One region of the Pseudomonas sp. JL3 genome, then DNA from elsewhere that is predicted to be linked to it. Evidence: riboswitches for the same ligand, from Rfam matches in the RefSeq annotation. Region 1 holds a riboswitch; the other holds the start of a gene.
What was found. A riboswitch is a leader RNA that binds a small molecule or an ion and turns the genes downstream of it on or off. The one in region 1 is predicted to bind cobalamin.
Positions count from the first base shown of each region.

Region 2: another riboswitch for cobalamin. It lies ahead of MMG91_RS06000 (CbtB domain-containing protein); the one in region 1 lies ahead of cobO (cob(I)yrinic acid a,c-diamide adenosyltransferase).

Region 1 covers NZ_JAKWJK010000003.1:598,340-610,467, reverse strand. Annotated here, with positions in the region: gene MMG91_RS09210 (AI-2E family transporter) at 1-232, shown strand, start outside; gene hda (DnaA regulatory inactivator Hda) at 460-1,164, shown strand; gene MMG91_RS09200 (C40 family peptidase) at 1,392-2,045, shown strand; gene MMG91_RS09195 (C40 family peptidase) at 2,211-2,747, shown strand; gene MMG91_RS09190 (sorbosone dehydrogenase family protein) at 2,899-4,206, opposite strand; gene MMG91_RS09185 (hypothetical protein) at 4,275-4,859, opposite strand; cobalamin riboswitch at 5,014-5,249, shown strand; gene cobO (cob(I)yrinic acid a,c-diamide adenosyltransferase) at 5,330-5,941, shown strand; gene MMG91_RS09175 (cobyrinate a,c-diamide synthase) at 5,938-7,263, shown strand; gene bluB (5,6-dimethylbenzimidazole synthase) at 7,260-7,910, shown strand; gene cbiB (adenosylcobinamide-phosphate synthase CbiB) at 7,907-8,815, shown strand; gene cobD (threonine-phosphate decarboxylase CobD) at 8,808-9,800, shown strand; gene MMG91_RS09155 (cobyric acid synthase) at 9,797-11,248, shown strand; gene cobU (bifunctional adenosylcobinamide kinase/adenosylcobinamide-phosphate guanylyltransferase) at 11,306-11,827, shown strand; gene cobT (nicotinate-nucleotide--dimethylbenzimidazole phosphoribosyltransferase) at 11,824-12,128, shown strand, end outside.
Region 2 covers NZ_JAKWJK010000002.1:568,696-580,823, reverse strand. Annotated here, with positions in the region: gene cobN (cobaltochelatase subunit CobN) at 1-684, opposite strand, end outside; gene cobW (cobalamin biosynthesis protein CobW) at 688-1,749, opposite strand; cobalamin riboswitch at 1,850-2,064, opposite strand; cobalamin riboswitch at 2,253-2,481, shown strand; gene MMG91_RS06000 (CbtB domain-containing protein) at 2,603-2,809, shown strand; gene MMG91_RS05995 (CbtA family protein) at 2,821-3,528, shown strand; gene MMG91_RS05990 (cobalamin biosynthesis protein) at 3,525-3,938, shown strand; gene cobM (precorrin-4 C(11)-methyltransferase) at 4,021-4,767, shown strand; gene nfuA (Fe-S biogenesis protein NfuA) at 4,928-5,512, opposite strand; gene MMG91_RS05975 (fatty acid cis/trans isomerase) at 5,671-7,956, opposite strand; gene metH (methionine synthase) at 8,112-11,822, shown strand; gene MMG91_RS05965 (DUF2970 domain-containing protein) at 11,998-12,128, shown strand, end outside.

The sequences.
Region 1 (12,128 bases):
CGGCCAGGCGCTGGAAGGCATGGTCCTGACGCCGTTGCTGGTGGGTGACCGGATCGGCCTGCACCCGGTGGCGGTGATCTTCGCGATCCTGGCCGGCGGCGAACTGTTTGGTTTTACCGGTATATTGCTGGCGTTGCCGGTGGCGGCGGTGATTATGGTCCTGGTGCGTCACGTACACGATTTGTACAAGGATTCAGAAATCTACGGCGGTGTCGACGAATCCGAGGTGTAAGCTTTTAATCCCCGTAGCGGGCAGTCTGGTTTCGTGCCAGGTTTGCCCGTATCCCTCGCGTGGCTGTCACATGCGCCGTCAAAGAAACTGTCATAAAACCAGCACGTTAACGCAAACCTTTGATTTTGCTTGTGGTCTGTCGCATTGTGCGCTCAGCCTCACGGGTATAAACTTCGCAAACTTTACACAGAGGCCACTAACGGTTCCTTTGGAACTGTTCAGTCAGCATGAAACCGATTCAGCTGCCCCTAGGTGTGCGTCTGCGTGATGACGCTACCTTTATCAATTACTACCCAGGCGCCAATGCCGCTGCACTCGGCTATGTCGAGCGGCTCTGCGAAGCCGACGCCGGCTGGACGGAAAGCCTGATTTACCTCTGGGGCAAGGATGGGGTAGGGCGCACGCATTTGTTGCAGGCGGCGTGTCTGCGCTTCGAGCAACTGGGTGAGCCGGCGGTGTATCTGCCGTTGGCCGAGTTGCTGGACCGTGGCATCGAAATCCTAGACAACCTCGAACAGTACGAACTGGTCTGCCTGGACGATTTGCAGGCGGTCGCCGGCAAGGCGGATTGGGAAGAGGCGCTGTTCCATCTGTTCAATCGTCTGCGTGACAGCGGCCGGCGTCTGCTGATCGCCGCCTCGACGTCCCCGCGCGAACTACCGGTGAAGCTGGCGGATCTCAAATCGCGGCTGACACTGGCACTCATCTTCCAGATGCGCCCACTCTCTGACGAAGACAAATTGCGTGCCTTGCAGTTGCGCGCATCCCGTCGTGGCCTGCACCTGACCGACGAAGTCGGGCATTTTATTTTGACCCGTGGCACCCGCAGCATGAGTGCGCTTTTCGAGCTGCTCGAACGCCTCGATCAGGCCTCCCTTCAAGCTCAGCGCAAGCTGACAATCCCGTTCCTGAAAGAAACCCTGGGCTGGTAAAGAACCTGATCAAGCTCAGATTTTACGCGGGTTTTGGCAAATTCCAGGCGTCAACAAATCCGCTTTCCTGCAAGAGGGCAGGCTGCGCAAAGGTTCAAAATGGGCTTAAGCGCTTAGATGTAAACGAGAAACCGATAAGTCACATAAAGATCGATTGAATTTGCAAATGAGGTTGATAGCGGGCATAGTCTCGGCTTCTTTAGAAACTATCAGCCACGGTCGTGCCCATGCTAAATCGCTTCGCACCCCTCGTGCCTCTCGCACTCGTCACCCTGCTGTTCGGTTGCGCTGCTCACTCTCCAGTGTCCCAGCCAGAGCAGCAACAGCAGGTTAAAAACTCAGTTACTGCGCAATCTTCTTCCGTTCTTTTCCAGGAAGCTCTTTACCAGGACGGCGTGGCCACCGATAAAGAACTGGCAGACTTCGCCGGCGGCAAGTCGTACCAGCTTCCGGTTCTGGCCGACAGCATCCTCGAACGTGGCATGTCCCTGATCGGTACCCGGTATCGTTTTGGCGGCACCTCCGAGGCTGGCTTCGACTGCAGCGGCTTCATCGGTTATCTGTTCCGTGAAGAAGCCGGCATGAACCTGCCGCGCTCCACTCGCGAAATGATCAACGTTGACGCTCCTCTGGTTGCTCGCAGCGCCCTGAAGCCGGGTGATCTGCTGTTCTTCGCCACCAATGGTCGTCGCGGTCGTGTCAGTCACGCCGGGATCTACCTGGGTGACAACCAGTTCATCCACTCCAGCAGCCGCAAAAGTGGTGGTGTCCGGATCGATAGCCTGGGCGACAGCTACTGGAGCAAGACCTTCATCGAAGCCAAGCGCGCACTCGCGATGGCACCGACGACGGCCCCGGCTATCGTTACTGCACGCAAGTAAGCGGACAGTTTGTAAGGCGAACTTAAAGTCTTACTTGAAGTTTGCCGTGTAGCCGCTAGAATCCTGATCTATTATTGATGGCAAACCGCCTGCGTTCTGCGCAGGCGGTTTTCTTTTCTGCCTTCTCGGTAGAAAAAGCCGCAGCCAGATCAGGATGTTCTGCTTATGACGATGTCGGCCCGCCTCGCACTCATGTTCTTCGCAGCGCTGCTCAGCGCCTGCGCCAGCCGCACACCGCCACCTGCGCCGGTGGTCCGCGCTCCGATTGTTTTTGGTCCTTCCCAAGCCTTCTCCCCCGCGGCAGAAGACGTGCTGTTTCGCGCGTTGGGCCTGGTGGGAACGCCTTATCGCTGGGGCGGCAACACGCCAGATTCCGGGTTCGATTGCAGCGGTCTGATCGGTTATGTGTATCGCGATGTCGCAGGCATTTCCTTGCCGCGCTCCACCCGCGAGATGATCGGCATGCAGGCCCCCAATATCGGTAAGGAAGGCCTGCAAACCGGTGATCTGATTTTCTTCGCCACCAATGGCGGCTCCCAGGTCAGTCACGCCGGGATCTACGTCGGCGAAGGCCGCTTCGTCCACGCGCCAGCCACGGGCGGCACGGTCAAGCTGGACAGCTTGTCCAAAGCTTACTGGCAGAAAGCTTATCTGAGCGCCAAGCGCGTCTTGCAACCTGAGCACTTGGCACATAATCCGTAGCGGAGGTTGTCATGACCGCTCGTTTGAAGGCTGAGGCTGCGCAGAAAACTGTAGGAGCGAGGCTTGCCCGCGAAAGCGGTGTGTCAGTCGATATCAATGTTGACTGTGATGCCGTCTTCGCGGGCAAGCCTCGCTCTTACAGTCGAGCTGATTACTTGGCTGCGGAAACGCGCCACACCTTGTTCCCCACATCATCCGCCACCAGCAAGCCTCCTTGCTGATCGATCACCACGCCCACCGGCCGGCCCATGGCTTTTTCCTCGTCATTGAGGAAGCCAGTGAGCACATCCACCGGTTGCCCGGTCGGTTTGCCGGCGTTGAACGGCACGAAAATCACCTTATAGCCGCTGTGCGGTTTGCGGTTCCAAGAGCCATGCTGGCCGATGAAAGCGCCTTGAGTGAACGGTGCGGGCAGTTTGCTGCCTTCGGCAAACGTCAGGCCCAGTGACGCAGTATGTGGCCCCACCGCATAGTCCGGTGCAATCGCCTTGGCCACCAGATCAGGGTTTTGCGGTTCGACGCGAATGTCGACGTGCTGTCCGTAATAGCTGTAGGGCCAGCCGTAGAACCCGCCGTCCTTCACTGACGTGATGTAGTCCGGCACCAGGTCGCTGCCGATTTCGTCACGCTCGTTGACGGCGGTCCACAGTGCGCCGCTCTGAGGCTCCCAGGCCAGACCGTTTGGATTGCGAATCCCCGAGGCGAAGATCCGATGATTGCCGGTGGCGCGATCCACTTCCCAGATCGCAGCGCGGCCTTCCTCCTGATCCATGCCGTTTTCACCGACGTTGCTGTTCGAGCCCACGGTGACGTACAGCTTGCTGCCATCCTTGCTGGCGATGACATTTTTGGTCCAGTGATGATTCAGCGTGCCGCCCGGCAAGTCGACCACCTTGATCGGCTGCGACTTGATCGCCGTCTCACCGTTTTCATAGTGGAAACGCAGCAGGCGATCAGTGTCGGCGACATACAAATCATTGCCGACCAGGGTCATGCCAAAGGGCGAGTTGAGGTTTTCCAGGAATACCGTGCGGGTTTCGGCGACGCCGTCGTGGTCCTTGTCCCGCAGCAGGGTGATGCGGTTCGGGCTGGGGACGCCAGCACCGGCGCGGCCCATGACTTTGCCCATGATCCAGCCACGAATACCGCCATCGGATTTGGCCGGTGCATTGGTTTCGGCCACCAGCACATCGCCGTTGGGCAATACGTAGAGCCAACGTGGGTGTTCGAGGCCTTCGGCAAATGCCGCCACTTGAGTTCCTGCCGCGGCGACAGGTTTCTTGCCTTCAGGCCAGCCGATCGCCGGGGCGATGTTCACCGTCGGGATCAGGGTTTTATTGGGTTCTGGCAGTTTGGGCGAGGGGCCTGTGCCATCCGAGACTTGCAGGCTGGAGGTTTCACCACAGGCGGCGAGCCCTCCGGCGAGCGCGATGATGAAAACGAGCTGGGGTTTGCGCATTACTGATCTTCCCTATGAATGCATTGACGTAATCATAGAGAAGCGTAGACGCTCGATGGTTCAACCGGTCAGCCGCGGGCTTCCTTGAGCAGAACAGCGATGCCTGGATGGTAGTTGCCGGCTTCATTGCGCAACTTGCGGTAGGCGTATGGGAAATACCAGGCCACGGCGCAGCTGTGTTCCTTTTGCAGGTCGTCGACCATGTCCTGAAGTTCTTCCGGTGTAGCGCTCTGCTGAGCTTTTTGCGGCGCTACGAACAGGCAGCCGAGTTTCAGATCGCTGGCGTAGCTGATTCGCTTCGCGTCACTGGTGATGTCCGCCAATGCCTGAGTCAGGTTCAGGCTATTGACCCGTGGCCAGCGCTGGGTGGCCTGGAGATACGCGCGTTCTTCGCTGCTGGCGATAAACAGATCGGCGTGGGCGTTGCGTTCGCCTTCTTCAGTCTGTTTGCGCGTGGATGTTTGTTGCAGCGTGACCATTTCTGCCATCCAGGCTGCGGCGGAGAGCAGGCCGAGGTTGGCGTTTTCGTCGTACCAGTAAGGTGTATCGTTATCGCCGCGTACGGCGTTGAAGCGGTCGATACAGTCAAACCAGCGTTCCAGCACCGGCCGCAGGAATTCCAGCTTCGGATTGCTGATGATCATGCCTTGCATGTGGCTCACCCTTGTTATTGTGTTGTGAGGTTGTGGCTCTTTGATATCACTGCTTGTAGTGTGGCACAAGATTGGCGTCAGTTAATTGATCAATGGCAGTTATTCGCTCAGCGGCGCCCCGGGTTTAATTGACGCTCCACCCCCAACCCTCTAACCTTCGCGGCTTGTTTCAGGTGCTCTGTGACCTTGGTCGACAGAGTGAAACAGGGAAGCCGGTGAGTGAATTTCTTCCCGTGAAAAATGATCACGATCCCGGCGCTGCCCCCGCAACGGTAAATGAGTAAAAGCTGCGCCTTGAGCCACTGTGTCGATTGTCGACATGGGAAGGCGCGCAGTTGGCCCTGGTGCCGCTCATGAGCCCGGAGACCGGCCTGATTCATCCAACGGCATCACGGTGGGCGATGCCAGGCTTCTTGCCGTCTATTCTTGTGCCTGCCCGCCGTTATCCAGCCTCAACGGAGAGCTCCCCCATGACTGATACTCCCGATCGTGACGAACGCCATCTGGCGCGCATGCTGCGCAAAAAAGCGGTGATCGACGAACGCATCGCCAACTCCCCGAATGAATGCGGTTTGCTGCTGGTGCTCTCCGGCAACGGCAAAGGCAAGAGCAGCTCGGCGTTTGGCATGCTTTCCCGGGCCATGGGCCACGGCATGCAGTGCGGCGTGGTGCAGTTCATCAAGGGGCGCACCAGCACCGGTGAGGAGCTGTTCTTCCGACGCTTCCCGGAGCAGGTGCGTTTTCATGTGATGGGCGAGGGCTTCACCTGGGAAACCCAAGACCGCCAGCGCGACATCGCCGCCGCTGAAGCCGCCTGGGCGGTGTCCCGCGAATTGCTGCGTGATCCATCCATCGGTCTGGTAGTGCTCGATGAGTTGAACATCGCCCTCAAGCACGGCTACCTCGATCTCGATCAGGTGCTCAGCGACTTGCAGGCTCGTCCGCCGATGCAACATGTGGTGGTCACCGGTCGTGGCGCCAAACCGGAGATGATCGAGTTGGCGGACACCGTCACTGAAATGGGCATGATCAAGCACGCCTTCCAGGCCGGAATCAAAGCGCAAAAAGGCGTCGAGTTGTGAGTCAACCACATCATTGCCCGGCGGTACTGATTGCCGCGCCGGCCTCCGGTCAGGGCAAGACCACCGTCACCGCCGCGCTCGCTCGTTTGCATCGCAATCAGGGGCGCAAGGTCCGCGTGTTCAAATGCGGCCCGGATTTTCTCGACCCGATGATTCTCGAGCGCGCCAGCGGTGCACCGGTTTATCAACTCGACATGTGGATGGTCGGCGCGCGGGAAAGTCGGCGGCTATTGTGGGAGGCCGCGGGCGAAGCCGATCTGATCCTCATCGAAGGCGTCATGGGGCTGTTCGACGGTACGCCTTCCAGCGCCGACCTGGCGCGGCACTTCGGTGTGCCGGTGCTCGGCGTGATCGACGGCACCGCCATGGCGCAGACGTTTGGCGCGCTGGCCCTGGGCCTTGCGCGTTATCAGCCGGATTTACCGTTTGCCGGTGTGTTGGCCAACCGGGTCGGCACCGTGCGCCATGCGCAGTTGCTCGAAGGCAGCCTGACTGAAGGCTTGCGCTGGTACGGCGCGTTGTCCCGGGAGACCGGCATCGAATTGCCGAGTCGGCATCTCGGCCTGGTTCAGGCCAGTGAGCTGAATGATCTCGATCTGCGCCTCGACGCGGCGGCCGACTCACTGGCCAGCAGTTGTGATGTGGCTCTACCGCCGGCCGTGGAATTCGCCGCGCCTGAAATGATCGCAGCCGAACCGTTGCTGGCCGGGGTGCGGATTGCCGTGGCCCGGGACGAAGCTTTCGCGTTTACCTACGGTGCGAGCCTTGATCTGTTGCGGGCCATGGGCGCCGAATTGTCTTTCTTCTCGCCGATCCGCGACAGCGGGTTACCGGAGGCGGACAGTCTTTATCTGCCGGGCGGTTACCCCGAATTGCACCATGTGGCGTTGTCACAAAACACGCCGATGCTGACCGCGATCCGCGCTCATCACGCGGCGGGCAAACCGTTGCTGGCCGAGTGTGGCGGCATGCTGTATTTGCTCGATTCACTGACCGATGTCGAGGGCACACGCGCTGAATTGGTCGGCTTGCTGGCCGGTGATGCGGTGATGCAGAAGCGTCTTGCCGCGTTGGCCTTGCAGGCGGTCGAATTGCCGGAAGGTTTGCTGCGTGGGCACACGTACCACCACTCGTTGACCAGCACTGAACTTGAGCCAATTGCTCGAGGTTTGAGTCCCAATGGCGGGCGAGGGGCGGAGGCGGTTTATCGTGAGGGGCGGATGACGGCTTCTTATGTGCACTTTTATTTCCCGTCCAATCCGACAGCGATTGCAGCGCTGTTTGCGCCTGACCCTGAAACCGCTTTCGCGAGCAGGCCATGACGGACAACACATTCAGCCAGGCCGAACGCGAAGCTGTTTATCGCGCGATTGCAGAGCGCCGCGACATGCGTCACTTCAGTGGCGGCTCGGTTGAGCCCGAGTTACTGAGGCGTCTGCTCGAAGCCGCGCATCAGGCCCCAAGTGTTGGCCTGATGCAGCCCTGGCGTTTCATCCGCATTAGCGACCGGGCACTGCGCGGCAAGATCCAGCTGCTGGTGGAAGACGAACGCATCCGCACTGCCGAAGCCCTCGGCGAGCGCTCCGACGAATTCATGAAGCTCAAGGTCGAAGGCATCAACGATTGCGCCGAGGTGCTGGTCGCCGCGCTGATGGACGATCGCGAGCGACATATCTTCGGCCGTCGTACATTGCCGGAAATGGACATGGCCTCGTTGTCCTGCGCCATCCAGAACCTTTGGCTGGCGTCCCGCGCCGAAGGCCTGGGCATGGGCTGGGTGTCGCTGTTCGAGCCGCAAGCGCTGGCGGACTTGTTGGGCTTACCGGCCGGGGCCAAGCCTTTGGCTGTTCTTTGCCTGGGGCCGGTCAAGGAATTCTATCCGGCGCCGATGTTGGTACTCGAAGGTTGGGCGCAGGCGCGTCCACTCAGCGAGTTGCTGTATGAAAATTATTGGGGAGTGAGTCAATGAGTGTGGCGTTGTTGAGTGTCGCCGCGGTCGCGCTGGATGCGCTGCTGGGTGAACCCAAACGCTGGCATCCGCTGGTGGCGTTCGGTCGTTTTGCCGATCGCATCGAGCAACGTTTCAACTCCGGTGGCCGTGGCTGGCGCAGTCATGGGGTTACGGCCTGGGTGATGGCGGTCGTGCCGCTGACCTTGCTGGGCACCGCACTTTCCTGGGCGCCTTATGTCGGTTGGATTGTCGAGATTCTCGTGCTCTATTGCGCCCTCGGCATGCGCAGCCTCGGCGAGCATGTCGAGCCGGTGGCCAAGGCCCTGCGCAGCGATGACTTGATCGAGGCGCGCAAACGTGTCGGTTATCTGGTCAGCCGTCAGACCAGCGAACTGGATGAAACCGAAGTCGCCCGCGCCGCCACCGAATCGGTGCTGGAGAACGGCAGCGATGCGGTGTTCGCCGCACTGTTCTGGTTTGCCGTGGCGGGTGCGCCCGGCGTGGTGCTCTATCGCCTGAGCAACACCCTCGATGCAATGTGGGGTTATCGCAACGAACGCTTCGAACGTTTCGGTTGGGCAGCGGCGAAGATCGATGATGTTCTGAACTACATTCCTGCACGCCTGGTGGCGTTGACTTACGCACTGCTGGGCAAAACCCGACTGGCGCTGAAGTGCTGGCGTACCCAGGGCTCGACCTGGGACAGCCCGAATGCCGGGCCGGTGATGGCGGCCGGGGCCGGTGCGCTGGGTGTCGAGTTGGGCGGGGCGGCGATCTATCACGGTGAACTGCATCAGCGTCCGCCATTGGGCGAAGGCGTGCCGGCGGATGCCGATTCCATCGACCGTGGCTGGCAATTAGTCCAGCGCGGGGTATGGTTATGGCTGCTGATTCTCTGCGTGGGGGCTGAATTCTATGCTTGAGCACGGTGGCCGGCTGCGCAAGGCGGCGCTTGAATACGGCATCGCCGAGGCCGATTGGCTGGATCTGTCCAGTGGCCTGGCGCCCTGGCCATTTCCGGTCCCGGACATTCCGCTGCGAGCCTGGGCGCGCCTGCCGGAAACCGATGACGGTCTGGAGCAGGCCGCCTGCGACTATTACGGTGCGGCCCAGGTGTTGCCAGTGGCGGGTTCGCAAATGGCGATCCAGTTGCTGCCGCGTTTGCGCCGGGCCGGCAAGGTCGGCGTGCTGTCGCCGTGTTACGCCGAACACGCCGAAGCCTGGCGTCGCAACGGTTACATCGTGCGTGAAGTGCTGGAGCAGGAAGTCGATTTTTTTCTCGACAGCCTCGACGTGCTGGTGGTGGTCAACCCGAACAATCCCACGGGCCTGAGCCTGACCCCGGCCCGCCTGCTGGATTGGCATTCGCGGCTGGCCCAGCGCGGTGGCTGGCTGGTGGTGGACGAGGCGTTCATGGACAACACGCCGCATTTGAGTCTGGCGCCGTTCGCCGATCAGATCGGCTTGATCGTGCTGCGCTCCTTCGGCAAGTTTTTCGGCCTGGCCGGTGTGCGGCTGGGTTTTGTGTTGGCTGAGCGCAAGTTGCTCAAGCTGCTGGCTGAACAGGTCGGGCCTTGGGCGGTCAGCGGTCCCACTCGAGTGCTGGGCCAGGCGTGTCTGACAGATACGGAGGGGCACACCCGACAGCGCATTCGTACTGACGAGGCCGGCGAGCGTCTGGCGTTGCTGCTTGAACAATACGGTTCCAAACCTCAGGGCGGCTGCGCGTTGTTTCAGTGGCTGATCACCGAGCGAGCCGAAGCGCTGCATGAGTTCATGGCCCGACGCGGCATTCTGCTGCGGTTGTTCACCCACAACAGCAGCCTGCGTTTCGGCTTGCCGGCGGATGAAGCGGATTGGCAGCGTCTCGAGCAAGCGCTTGAAGCCTACGTTAAGGAAGCGCAATGACAACGTTGATGGTGCAAGGCACCACGTCCGACGCCGGTAAAAGCACGCTGGTGACGGCGCTGTGTCGCTGGGTCACGCGCCAGGGCGTGAGCGTCGTGCCATTCAAACCGCAGAACATGGCGCTCAACAGCGCGGTGACTGCCGACGGTGGCGAGATCGGGCGTGCTCAAGCGGTGCAGGCTCAAGCCGCCAATCTCGAACCGCACACCGACATGAACCCGGTGCTGCTCAAGCCCAACAGCGATACCGGCGCCCAAGTGATCATTCATGGCCGCGCAGTCACCACCATGAACGCGGTCGCGTATCACGACTACAAGGCCATCGCCATGCAAGCGGTGCTGGCCTCCCATGAACGTTTGAGCGCGGCATATCCGGTGGTGATGGTCGAAGGGGCGGGCTCGCCGGCAGAGATCAACCTGCGGGCCGGCGACATCGCGAACATGGGGTTTGCCGAGGCGGTGGACTGCCCGGTGGTGTTGATCGCCGACATCAATCGCGGCGGGGTTTTCGCGCATTTGGTCGGTACGCTGGAGCTGCTGTCGCCCAGCGAACAGGCACGGGTCAAAGGCTTCATCATCAACCGTTTTCGCGGCGACATCGCCTTGCTGCAACCTGGTCTCGATTGGCTGGAGGAGCGCACCGGTAAGCCGGTGATCGGCGTGTTGCCGTATGTGATGGACCTGCATCTTGAGGCCGAGGACGGCCTCGATCAGCGTCAGACCGACAAGGCCGATCAAGTGCTCAGCGTGGTGGTGCCGGTGTTGCCGCGTATCAGCAACCACACCGATTTCGATCCGCTGCGCCTGCATCCGCAAGTGGACCTGCAATTCATCGGCCCCGGTCAGGCGATTCCGCCGGCCGACGTGATCATTCTTCCCGGCTCGAAAAGCGTGCGCAGCGACCTCGCGTACCTGCGGGCCAACGGCTGGGATACGGCTATCTCGCGACACTTGCGCTACGGCGGAAAAGTACTTGGAATCTGCGGCGGTCTGCAAATGCTCGGCGAGCAGGTGCACGATCCGCTGGGCCTCGAAGGCGCGCCGGGTTCCAGTGCCGGTTTGGGCCTGCTGGCGTTCGAAACGCAGCTCGAAGAAGAGAAGCAGTTGCGCAATGTGCGTGGGCGTCTGGCGCTGGAAGATGCGCAGGTCAGCGGCTATGAAATTCATGCCGGCGTGACCACCGGGCCGGCGCTGGAAAACGCCGCGGTGCAGCTCGACGATGGTCGCTGCGATGGCGCGCAAAGTGTTGATGGGCAGATTTTCGGCACGTATCTGCATGGCCTGTTCGAGTCACCGGCGGCGTGCGGTGCACTGTTGCGTTGGGCTGGGTTGCGGGATGTGCAGGAAGTGGATTACCACGCCTTGCGAGAGCGCGATATTGAACGGCTGGCGGATCTGGTGGAGAAGCATTTGGATACCGGGCTGTTGCGGGAGCTCTGTGGTTTTTAAGGGGAGTGTGCTCGCGAAGACTGGAGTCGCCTCACCGCACATCTTAAGGAATAAACCATGCTGCAACTGATCCTCGGCGGCGCCCGCTCCGGCAAAAGTCGCCTGGCTGAAAAACTGGCGACAGACAGTCAGCTTCACGTCACCTACATCGCCACCAGCCAACCCCTGGACGGTGAAATGAACGAACGGGTAGCCCATCACCGCGCCCGCCGTCCGGCCGAGTGGGCGTTGATCGAAGAACCGCTGGAACTGGCACGCGTGCTGCGCGAAAGCGCCAGTGCCGATCGTTGCTTGCTGGTGGATTGCCTGACGCTGTGGCTGACCAACCTGCTGATGCTCGATAACGCCGAGCGTCTCTCGGCCGAACGCGAAGCCCTGCTGGACTGCCTGGCGTCATTGCCAGGTGAAATCATTTTTGTCAGCAACGAGACCGGCATGGGTGTCGTGCCGCTGGGCGAGTTGACTCGCCGCTATGTCGATGAAGCCGGTTGGTTGCATCAAGCCTTGGCCGAGCGCTGTCAGCGAGTCGTCCTGACCGTCGCCGGCCTGCCCCTGACTTTGAAAGGAACTGCGTTATGACTCACTCCTGGTGGCTGAACCCGTGCAAGCCAATCGACGCGCAAGCGGTCGAACAGGCGCAGGCGCGTCAACAGCAACTGACCAAGCCTGCCGGCTCGCTCGGTCGGCTCGAATCGGTGGCGGTGCAACTGGCCGGGTTGCAGGGGCAGGTCAAGCCGACGCTCGATCAGTTGTGGATCGCGATTTTTGCCGGTGACCATGGTGTGGTTGCTGAAGGCGTGTCGGCGTTTCCGCAGGAAGTCACCGGGCAGATGCTGCACAACTTTGTCAGCGGCGGCGCGTCGATCAGCGTGTTGGCGCG
Region 2 (12,128 bases), on a different contig from region 1:
CGCTTGCAAACGCTGGCAGAAAATATCGATGAAACCGGTGTTCGCCGCCTGCAAATGCGAGCGGTAAAACAGCACCGCCGCCACCGGCTGATCAGCTTGCCAGTCGGCTTGCCAATCGCTTAGTTCTGCGGGGCTTTTTTGCGGGTGATAGATCGCGGTGCGTGGCAGGGTTTGCGGCTCGGACCATGGATAGTCGCGGCCGAGCCAACGACTGGCGAGGCAGCGAAACAGGTCGAGCGCGTTGGCCATGCCGCCCTGACGCAGGAAGTGCCAGAGCCGGTCGCGGTCTTGCGCGGTGACGGTGCTCAGGTCACTGAGTTCCGGGTCCGGCCGATCGTCCCCCGGCACCAGAATCAGCTGCACGCCGCGCTCGGACAATTCCACCAGACGCTCAATGCCATAACGCCAATAGGCGATGCCGCCGTGCAGCGAGATCAGAATTACCTTGGCGTGGCGCAGTACTTCGTCGACGTATAGATCGACCGAGGCGTGATTCTGCACCTGCATCGGGTTGGCCAGGCGTACGCTCGGGTAATCGTCGGGCAACTGCTGCGCCGCTTCGGCGAGCAACGCCAGGCTGGAATCGCCGCTGCACAGGATCACCAGCTCGGCGGGGGTTTGTCCAAGGTCGGCAATGTTGTCATCCGACACGAAACCGCCGGGCTGGGTCCTGAGCAGGTGCATGGTTTAAACGCTGAGCGCAGCGCGCAATTGCGCTTCGAGCTGTGCGGCATCCAGCGCCTGACCGATCAACACCAGACGGGTGGTGCGCGCTTCTTCAGCGCCCCACTGACGGTCGAAGTGCTTGTCGAAGCGCGTGCCCACGCCCTGGATCAGCAGGCGCATCGGCTTGTTCGGCACCGCTGCAAAACCTTTCACCCGCAGGATGCCGTGCTGGACCACCAATTGAGTCAGCGCATCCATCAGCAGGCTTTCGTCGGCTTGGGGCAGCTCAATCGAGATGGAGTCAAACGCGTCATGGTCGTGGTCGTCTTCACCTTCATGGTGATGATCGTGATGGCTGTGGCGACTGTCGATGTGCTCTTCGGAACCGGCACCGAGGCCGATCAGCACGTCCAGTGGCAGACGGCCGCTGCTGGCTTCGATGACTTTCACCGCTGGCGGCAGTTCTTCGGCGACTTCCAGGCGCACACGGGCCAGGTCTTCAGCGCTGATCAGATCGGCCTTGTTGAGGATCACCAGGTCGGCGCTGGCCAGTTGATCGGCGAACAGCTCGTGCAGCGGCGATTCGTGGTCCAGATTCGGGTCGAGTTTGCGCTGGGCATCGACCTGATCCGGGAACGCAGCGAAGGTGCCAGCAGCGACGGCCGGGCTGTCGACCACGGTGATCACCGCGTCAACCGTGCAGGCGCTGCGGATCTCTGGCCATTGGAAGGCTTGAACCAAAGGTTTTGGCAGGGCCAGACCCGAGGTTTCGATCAGGATGTGGTCGAGGTCGCCGCGACGAGCGACCAGTTCACGCATCACCGGGAAGAATTCTTCCTGAACCGTGCAGCACAGGCAGCCGTTGGCCAGTTCGTAGACGCGACCGTTGGCTTCTTCTTCGGTGCAGCCGATCGAGCACTGCTTGAGGATTTCGCCGTCGATGCCCAGCTCGCCGAACTCGTTGACGATCACCGCGATACGGCGGCCCTGGGCGTTGTCGAGCATGTGGCGTAGCAAGGTGGTTTTGCCCGAGCCGAGGAAGCCGGTAACGATGGTGACGGGGAGTTTGGCCAGTGTTTTCATCGGATGCCCTTTGGCAAGGTGGCGGGCATACGGGACGACAATCGCAGCGGCAGGTGCGCGCGCGCAAGAGTTCCGCCACCGGATCACCCCGCCCGGTTGTAGTGAGAATCTGTATCGAGGCAGGTCTCCTGGCTGACGGTGTGCCAATCGTTCGACTGGCGTTTGCTGCGCCTTCCCGCGACCCTGATGGATCAGGGTTTGCAGTGGCGTGGCAGCGAACATCACCGTTCACAGTTGCGGGGGCAGCCGCGGCATCGACCGCGTTCCCTTCTTAGCTTCGGCAGATGCCGAAGAACCTCGAAAGCGCAAGGCTACGCATCGTGTGGGGGCGGGTCAATGTCCATGCCGCGTTCTGTGGCGGCTGGGATGACGCCATCGCGGGCAAGCCCGCTCCCACAGTTGATCGCATTCCCTTGTGGGAGCGTGGCTTGCCCGCGATGCAGACGACCGGGTTCCGAGTTGAGAACCCCTGCCAATTGACTCCCCGCCCCCGCCCATGCTCTCCTACACGCCTTGTTACGGGTGCCCTTCACAGGGTGAAACGGGAAACCGGTGAATCATGTGCTTTACTCTAAAGCCATGTCAGTCCGGTGCTGCCCCCGCAACGGTAAGCGAGTGAAGCGTCAAATCCACTGTGCCCGTCACACGGCATGGGAAGGTGATGCTTGCAGGTTTCGGCGCAAGCCCTGCCCCTCGCGAGCCCGGAGACCGGCCCGCAACACTAAAGTGACTTTTACGTTCACTGAATAACAAACCCGCGGTGGGCGGGCGCTGTTCGAAATCTCTGCGTGCCCCGGCGTGCGGCGGTTTTCATGCGCTCTATTCACCCGCTGACAGACCAGAGGGAAGCGCCATGTCGATCATCAGCAGCACCGGCAGCAACACCGATAAAAAGATCACGATCAGCACCACCACAACCCTGAGCCAACGCCTGACCGCCGCTTTTTGTGCGTCGATCCTTGGCGCCAGCCTTGTGTATTTCGCCGGTTTCTCGCACATCGAAGCGGTACACAACGCCGCGCACGATACCCGTCACAGCTCTGCCTTTCCGTGCCATTGAGACCTGCTGACATGAGCAAGCGTATTGCGCAAACCGCAGGTTTCACCGGGCTGCTGGCCGCCCTGCTGTTGACCCTGCTGCAAAGCTTCTGGGTCGCCCCGCTGATTTTGCAGGCCGAGACCTACGAAAAATCCGAGCCGGCCGCCGTTGAAGTCCACGAGCACGCTGCTGGTGCAGTCGCCGCTCACACCCACGATGCCGAAGCCTGGGAGCCGGAAGACGGCTGGCAGCGCGTGCTGTCGACCACCGGCGGCAACCTGGTGGTCGCGGTCGGTTTCGCCCTGATGCTTGCGGGCCTCTACACCTTGCGCGCTCCACGCCGTACCTCTCAGGGCCTGCTCTGGGGTCTGGCCGGTTATGCGACATTCGTGCTGGCGCCCACCCTCGGCCTGCCACCTGAACTGCCAGGCACAGCCGCAGCGGACCTGGCGCAACGGCAGATCTGGTGGATTGGCACTGCCGCGTCCACCGCTGTCGGCATCGCGCTGATCGTGTTCAGCCGCCACTGGCTGATGAAGATCCTCGGTGTAGCGATTCTGGCCGTTCCGCACGTCATTGGCGCGCCGCAACCGGAAGTCCATTCGATGCTGGCGCCGCAAGCCCTGGAAGCGCAATTCAAAATCGCTTCGCAGCTGACCAACATGGCGTTCTGGCTGGCCCTGGGCCTGATCAGCGCCTGGTTGTTCCGCCGCAAAAGCGATGGTCAATACTCCGCATGACTGACATCAGCGCAGTGCCGACCCTGGTGGTCGGCCTGGGCTGCCAGCGCGGCTGCCCCGTCAGCACGCTGCGGGCGCTGCTTGATCAGGCGTTACAGGCCCATCAAATCGAGCTTCGTGAGATCAAGGCCTTGGCCAGTATCGACCTCAAGCGCGAAGAACCCGCCCTGATCGAACTGGCTGAGCAACTGGCATTGCCGCTGATGTACTTCAGCAGCGAACAATTGGCCGGTTATGAACCGCAACTCAGCCACCACTCGGACATCGCGTTCGAGCGCACCGGCTGTTACGGCGTAGCGGAAAGTGCCGCGCTGGCACTGGCCGAACAACTTGCTCAGGCACCGGCAAAGTTGCTGATTCCACGACAAAAATACGCCCAGGCCACCCTTGCATTGGCCAGCGCCGCGTAAAATCCCCGATAATCCCCGCCTTCGATCATGAGCAATCTTCATCTGAAGTGTGCCCATGCCCTTTTTCTGACAGGAAACGACGATGACCGTCTACTTCATTGGCGCAGGCCCCGGCGACCCGGAACTGATCACCGTCAAAGGCCAGCGGCTGATTCGTAGCTGCCCGGTCATCATCTATGCAGGCTCCCTGGTCCCTGCCGCTGTGCTGGAGGGTCACCGGGCCGAACAGGTGGTCAACAGCGCCGAATTGCACCTGGAACAGATCATCGAGCTGATCAAGACCGCCCATGCCAACGGCCAGGACGTGGCCCGGGTGCATTCCGGCGATCCGAGCCTGTACGGGGCGATTGGCGAGCAGATTCGCTACTTGCGTGAACTCGACATCCCTTTCGAAATCATTCCCGGCGTCACCGCCACCGCCGCCTGCGCGGCCCTGTTGGGTGCTGAACTGACCCTGCCGGACGTGTCACAGAGCGTGATTCTGACCCGCTACGCCGACAAGACCGCGATGCCGGCCGGTGAAGAGCTCGGTAGCCTGGCGCAGCATGGGGCGACCATGGCAATCCACCTCGGGGTCAATCATCTGGAGAAGATCCTTGCCGAATTGCTACCGCACTACGGCGCCGATTGCCCGATCGCGGTGATTCATCGGGCGACCTGGCCGGATCAGGATTGGGTAGTGGGGACGCTGGCGGATATTGCCGGGAAGGTTCAAGCCAAGGGATTTCGCCGCACGGCGCTGATTCTGGTGGGTCGGGTGTTGGGTAGCGATCACTTCAGTGAGTCGTCGCTGTATCGCGCGGGGCATGCGCACCTCTACAGACCCTGAGATGATCGTTCCCACGCTCTGCGTGGGATGCCTCAATGGACGCTCTGCGTCCGCTCTTGAGACGCGGAGCGCCCCGGGCTGCATTCCCACGCAGAGCGTGGGAACGATCAAAAAAAACGGTGCTCACGGGCACCGTTTTTTTATGTTTGCAGCGAACACCTTAGTAGTAGGCGTTTTCTTTCTGCGTGTGGTCGGTCACGTCACGAACGCCCTTGAGCTCGGGGATGCGCTCGAGCAAGGTGCGCTCGATGCCTTCGCGCAGGGTAACGTCTGCCTGGCCGCAGCCTTGGCAACCGCCGCCGAATTTCAGCACGGCGATACCGTCTTCGACCACATCGATCAGGCTGACCTGACCGCCGTGGCTGGCCAGCCCCGGGTTGATTTCGGTTTGCAGGTAGTAGTTGATGCGCTCGTTGACCGGGCTGTCAGCGTTGACCATCGGTACTTTGGCGTTTGGCGCCTTGATGGTCAGCTGGCCACCCATGCGGTCGGTGGCGTAGTCGACTACCGCATCGTCCAGAAACGCTTCGCTGAACGAGTCGATGTAAGCGGTGAAACTTTTGAGCCCCAGCGCCGTGTCTTCAGGTTTTTCTTCGCCCGGCTTGCAGTAGGCAATGCAGGTTTCGGCGTACTGGGTGCCAGGCTGGGTGATAAAGACGCGGATGCCGATACCCGGAGTGTTCTGCTTGGAGAGCAGATCAGCCAGGTAATCGTGGGCGGCGTCGGTAATGGTAATAGCGGTCATGGAAACTCCTCGCAGGCTTGGACGCAGTTTACGCCAATCATCGCGCCGGACAAAGTCCTAGTATTTTTGTCGGGAAAGATGCGCCTGTCGATGATCCTCTGATCACCGCTCCTACAAGGGTTCGGTCAGGGTTCGGCGGTGCGTGTTCAGGCCCTCAATCAAAGATTCTCGTAGCGGTTCATATCCAGCACGCCCTCTTCCACCGGGTCGGTGTCGTGGATGTAGCGGCTCAGATCATGGAAATACTGCCAGAACTGCGGATGACTGCGGCGAATGCCCCAGCGTTCGACGATTTTCTCGAAACTGGCGGCGTCCCTGGCATTTTCCATCGCGTCGACGAACGCGGGTACTTGCCCGGCCGGGATGTTGAACATGAAGTTCGGATAACTGCTGAGAACACCCGGATAGATCGTCAACGTATCGAGCCCTGGCTGATAGCGCAGCGACTCACCGAGCAGGAACGCCACGTTGCTGTGGGCGCGGTTGCGCAGCAGGCTGTAGACCTCGCGTTTGCCGCTTTGGGTCTCGATGCGCAACATCGTGGCTTCTGGCAACTGATCGATGACCTTCAGCCCCGCAGCCGGACGTGAAGTCAGGCGGCTCAAGGCCTGTTCGGCGTTCTGCAACGCCAGATCGATGTTCGGCCGCGAGCAGTAGGCACCATCGCAACGGTTGATCGGGTCGGGCTTGGCATTGAGGTCGCCGTACCGGGCCAGCAATTGCAGGGCAAAATCGCGTTTCGGGTCCTTTTCGTCCAGCGTCAGCGCCGTCGGCTTGTCGTTATCGATGTACTCATAATCCAGCCACATCTTGAACTTGCCGCCGTTCTGATACCAATCGTCGAGGTAGCCATCCCGTGAGTCGGCCGGCATCAAGCGCAAGAAATTCTGCTCGGCACCGTTGCGAATCAGGTCGAAGTACAGTCGGGTCTGGGCCTGATGGGATACGTTGCCGAATACATCGAAGTTGACCGCCAACTGGTAATACGTGCGTTCCAGCAGCGGGTAATCGAACAGCCAAATGGTTTGCGGCACGTCACCGATCAGGCCTTTGTTCACCGAGGCGCTGTCGAAATGCCGGAAGATGCTCAGCAGTGCGTTGTCATTGCCGGCCCACAGGGTCGACCAGCTCGGTGCCGGTAAATCGGCGTAGTTGTCCCGGCGCAAGGCTTCATATTCGTTGCGTTTGTCGCGGTAGTCGTGCCACAGGCTCAGAACACTGCCGACGTCATCGTTCTGCCCCGGCATCGCCAGCAACGGCGTGGCCTGGCCGCGATAATTCGGGTCGGTGATGTAAAGGTCATGCTCGGGGGCCTGGAACAGCGCCCAGAAGTTGTCGCGGATCACGTCGGTGGCGATCTGGCCCCGGCAGACCGGGCCACGAATAAAGGTACGCACGAAGTACTCGGCGTTATCGAGCATGAACTGGTAGCGCGCCTGAGCCGGGATGGCCTCAAAGGTCGTGAACGGATTGGCCCGTCGCTCCGGCCCGTAACCCGGCAGCGCATTGACCTGCCAATTGCCGCTGTAAAACAGGCTTTTGATCCGCGCCATCTTCGCCGCGCTCAGCGGATAGGTGATGTGGGTCTTGTGCACGATCACGCCTTGCACCGGCCATAAACGGTAGTAAACCTGAGTGCCCGGATCGTCATTCGGACGGCGAGTGTTGATCAGATCGATCGGCTGCCCGGTTGGCGTGCGCGAACGTACCCACTGAAAGAAATGCCCCGGCTCGCCGTCCTTGAAATAGAGGTGCGCCAGGAACCAGTGCTCGAACAACCAGCGCCCCACCAGACTCTCCCGGGCGCCTGGCGCGTTGAGCAAATTTTCCCACTGCACCACCTGCAAGGCTTCCTTGGTGCTGGGCACCAGGCCCTGTTCATCAATCGGCGCGCCGGAGGCCAGCCAGCGTTGCAACGTCTGGTATTGCTGATCGGTCAGGCCGGTGACCGCCAACGGCATGCCTTCTTTCGGGTGGGAGCTGGCATAACCGTCAAACTCCGCCGGCATGGCGCACATGTTTTCCCGGTTCAGGCCCAGGACGATGTCTTCCGGCAACTTGGCGTTAGGTTGCAACGGCGTTTTGTGGCCCAGCTCGAGCATGCGCGCCATCAGCGCCGCCTGGCTGCCCTGGGCGTCAAGCACCGAATAAAAGCCCTTTTGCTGCCAGGCACGCTTGCCGAAGGCGTCATAAAACAGCCGGGTCGGCGCTGCGGCCTGGCTACGCTCGCCGTCATAGACAGGCACCTTCGTCGCGCCTCGAACCGCCCCTTCGCCACTGCCCAGATTGAGCTGACAGGCGGAGTCGTAGCAGGCATGGCAGGCCACGCACTTTTCGGTGAAGATCGGTTGAATGTCGCGGACGTAGGAAATATCCGGAGCTTGTGCAGCGGCGCCCCCGCTTAAAAACAGCATCAATAGGCTGGTGACGACGCGATACGACATATCCCTGGTCCTGATCATGAGAAAACGCCGCGATTCTACCGGCCTGACCCTCGTACCAACATGAACGATATTCATGCAAAACCCGCACATGCTCCAAAAGCGCACAGGTTTGTTATCATCCCGGGCCTTCGTCATGGCCTTACCGAGTAGTCCAAATGTCCGATCGCAGCGTTCGCCTTCAAGCTCTCAAGCACGCCCTCAAAGAGCGCATCCTGATTCTCGATGGCGGCATGGGGACGATGATCCAGAGCTACAAGCTCGAGGAGCAGGATTACCGTGGCAAACGCTTCGCCGACTGGCCGAGCGACGTGAAAGGCAACAACGACCTGTTGGTGCTGACGCGCCCGGACGTGATTGGTGCTATTGAAAAAGCCTACCTGGATGCCGGCGCCGACATTCTGGAAACCAACACCTTCAACGCCACCCAAGTGTCCCAGGCCGACTACGGCATGCAGGGCCTGGCATACGAACTCAACGTAGAAGGCGCACGCCTGGCGCGCAAGGTGGCGGACGCCAAGACCCTGGAAACCCCGGACAAGCCGCGTTTTGTCGCCGGCGTGCTCGGCCCGACCAGCCGTACCTGCTCGCTGTCACCTGACGTGAACAACCCCGGCTACCGCAACGTGACCTTCGATGAGCTGGTGGAAAACTACACCGAGGCCACCAAAGGCCTGATCGAAGGCGGCGCCGACCTGATCCTGATCGAAACCATTTTCGACACCCTCAACGCCAAAGCCGCGATTTTCGCTGTGCAGGGTGTTTACGAAGAGTTGGGCGTCGAGTTGCCGATCATGATCTCCGGCACCATCACCGACGCCTCTGGCCGCACCCTCTCCGGCCAGACCACCGAAGCATTCTGGAACTCCGTGGCCCACGCCAAGCCGATCTCCGTCGGCCTGAACTGCGCCCTGGGCGCCAGTGAACTGCGCCCATACCTGGAAGAACTGTCGAACAAGGCCAGCACCTACGTGTCGGCGCACCCGAACGCCGGCCTGCCGAACGAATTCGGCGAGTACGACGAACTGCCAGCGCAAACCGCCAAGGTCATCGAAGAGTTCGCCCAAAGCGGCTTCCTGAACATCGTCGGCGGCTGCTGCGGCACCACGCCGGGCCACATCGAAGCCATCGCCAAAGCGGTGGCCGGTTATGCGCCGCGTGAAATCCCGGACATTCCCAAGGCCTGCCGCCTGTCGGGCCTGGAACCGTTCACCATCGATCGCAGCTCGCTGTTCGTCAACGTCGGCGAGCGCACCAACATTACCGGTTCCGCCAAATTCGCCCGGCTGATCCGTGAAGACAACTACACCGAAGCCCTGGAAGTCGCCCTGCAACAGGTCGAAGCCGGCGCCCAGGTGATCGACATCAACATGGACGAAGGGATGCTCGATTCGAAGAAGGCCATGGTGACCTTCCTCAATCTGATTGCCGGTGAACCGGACATCTCCCGCGTGCCGATCATGATCGACTCCTCCAAGTGGGAAGTGATCGAAGCCGGCCTCAAGTGCATCCAGGGCAAGGGCATCGTCAACTCCATCAGCATGAAGGAAGGCGTCGAGCAGTTCATTCATCACGCCAAACTGTGCAAGCGCTATGGCGCCGCCGTGGTGGTGATGGCCTTCGATGAAGCCGGCCAGGCCGACACCGAAGCGCGCAAGAAAGAAATCTGCAAACGCTCCTACGACATTCTGGTCAACGACGTCGGCTTCCCGCCGGAAGACATCATCTTCGACCCGAACATCTTCGCCGTGGCCACCGGTATCGAAGAACACAACAACTACGCTGTGGACTTCATCAACGCCTGCGCCTACATCCGCGACGAACTGCCGTACGCCCTGACCTCCGGCGGCGTGTCGAACGTGTCGTTCTCGTTCCGTGGCAACAACCCGGTGCGCGAGGCGATTCACTCGGTGTTCCTGCTGTATGCGATCCGTAATGGCCTGACCATGGGCATCGTCAACGCCGGCCAACTGGAGATCTACGATCAGATTCCAGCCGAGCTGCGCGACGCCGTCGAAGACGTGATCCTCAACCGCACCCCGGAAGGCACCGACGCCCTCCTCGCCATCGCCGACAAGTACAAGGGCGACGGCAGCGTCAAGGAAGCCGAGACCGAAGAGTGGCGTAACTGGGACGTCAACAAGCGTCTGGAACATGCGCTGGTCAAGGGCATCACCACACATATCGTGGAAGACACCGAAGAGTCGCGCCTGTCGTTCTCGCGCCCGATCGAAGTGATCGAAGGCCCATTGATGGCGGGTATGAACATCGTCGGCGACCTGTTCGGCGCCGGCAAAATGTTCCTGCCGCAGGTGGTGAAGTCCGCCCGCGTGATGAAACAGGCCGTGGCCCACTTGATCCCGTTCATCGAACTGGAAAAAGGCGACAAGCCGGAAGCCAAGGGCAAGATCCTCATGGCCACGGTCAAGGGCGATGTGCACGACATCGGCAAAAACATCGTCGGCGTGGTGCTGGGTTGTAACGGCTACGACATCGTCGACCTCGGTGTGATGGTGCCGGCGGAGAAGATCCTGCAAGTCGCCAAAGAACAGAAATGCGACATCATCGGCCTGTCCGGTTTGATCACGCCTTCGCTGGACGAAATGGTTCACGTGGCCCGCGAGATGCAACGTCAGGACTTCCATCTGCCGTTGATGATCGGTGGCGCGACCACTTCCAAGGCGCACACGGCGGTGAAGATCGAGCCCAAGTACAGCAACGACGCGGTGATCTACGTCACCGATGCCTCCCGCGCCGTGGGCGTGGCGACGCAGTTGCTGTCCAAGGAACTGAAGGCCGGTTTCGTCGAGAAGACTCGCCTGGAATACATCGACGTTCGCGAGCGCACTGCCAACCGCAGCGCCCGTACCGAACGCCTGAGCTACCCGGTGGCCATCGCCAAGAAACCGCAGTTCGACTGGGGTAGCTACGAACCGGTCAAACCGACGTTCACCGGCGCCAAGGTGCTGGACAATATCGACCTTAAAGTTCTGGCCGAATACATAGACTGGACGCCGTTTTTCATCTCTTGGGATCTGGCCGGTAAATTCCCGCGCATCCTGCAAGACGAAGTGGTCGGTGAAGCCGCCACCGCGTTGTACGCCGATGCCCAGGAAATGCTTGCCAAACTGATCGACGAAAAACTCATCAGCGCCCGTGCGGTATTCGGCTTCTGGCCAGCCAATCAGGTGCGCGACGATGACATCGAAGTCTACGGCGATGACGGCAAGCCATTGGCCAAGCTGCACCACTTGCGCCAGCAGATCATCAAGACCGACGGCAAGCCGAACTTCTCCCTGGCCGACTTCGTTGCGCCCAAGGACAGTGGCGTGACCGACTACGTGGGTGGCTTTATCACCACCGCCGGCATCGGCGCCGAAGAAGTGGCCAAGGCCTATCAGGATGCGGGCGACGACTACAACTCGATCATGGTCAAGGCCCTGGCCGACCGCCTGGCCGAGGCCTGTGCCGAGTGGCTACACCAGCAGGTGCGTAAAGACTACTGGGGCTACGCCAAAGACGAAACGCTGGACAACGAGGCGTTGATCAAAGAGCAATACACCGGCATCCGCCCTGCTCCGGGCTACCCGGCGTGCCCGGATCACACCGAGAAAGCCACGCTGTTCAAACTGCTGGACCCGGAAGCGGAAGAACTCAAGGCCGGCCGCAGCGGCGTGTTCCTCACCGAGCACTACGCCATGTTCCCGGCGGCAGCGGTCAGCGGCTGGTACTTCGCGCACCCGCAGGCGCAATACTTCGCCGTGGGCAAGATCGACAAGGATCAGGTGCAGAGCTACACCTCGCGCAAAGGTCAGGAATTGAGCGTGACCGAGCGCTGGCTGGCGCCTAACCTGGGTTACGACAACTAACCCTAGGCCTGCTTTTGCTTTTGCTTTTGCCTTCGTAGGAGCGAGGCTTGCCCGCGAAGAACGATGATGCGGTCTCACGGGAAAGTCGCGTCATCGTTCTTCGTGGGCAAGCCTCGCTCCAGGTTTCGGGTGTATTGTCTATGCTTACCTCTCATGCATTGATGACGGGGGATTTATGGACGATCCAAACAACAAACCACCAACCTTTTGGCAGATGCTGCACAGCGTCATGGCGGCGGCGTTCGGGGTGCAGAGCGGGAAGAATCGGGCCCGGGATTTCACCCACGGCAAGCCGAGTCATTTCGT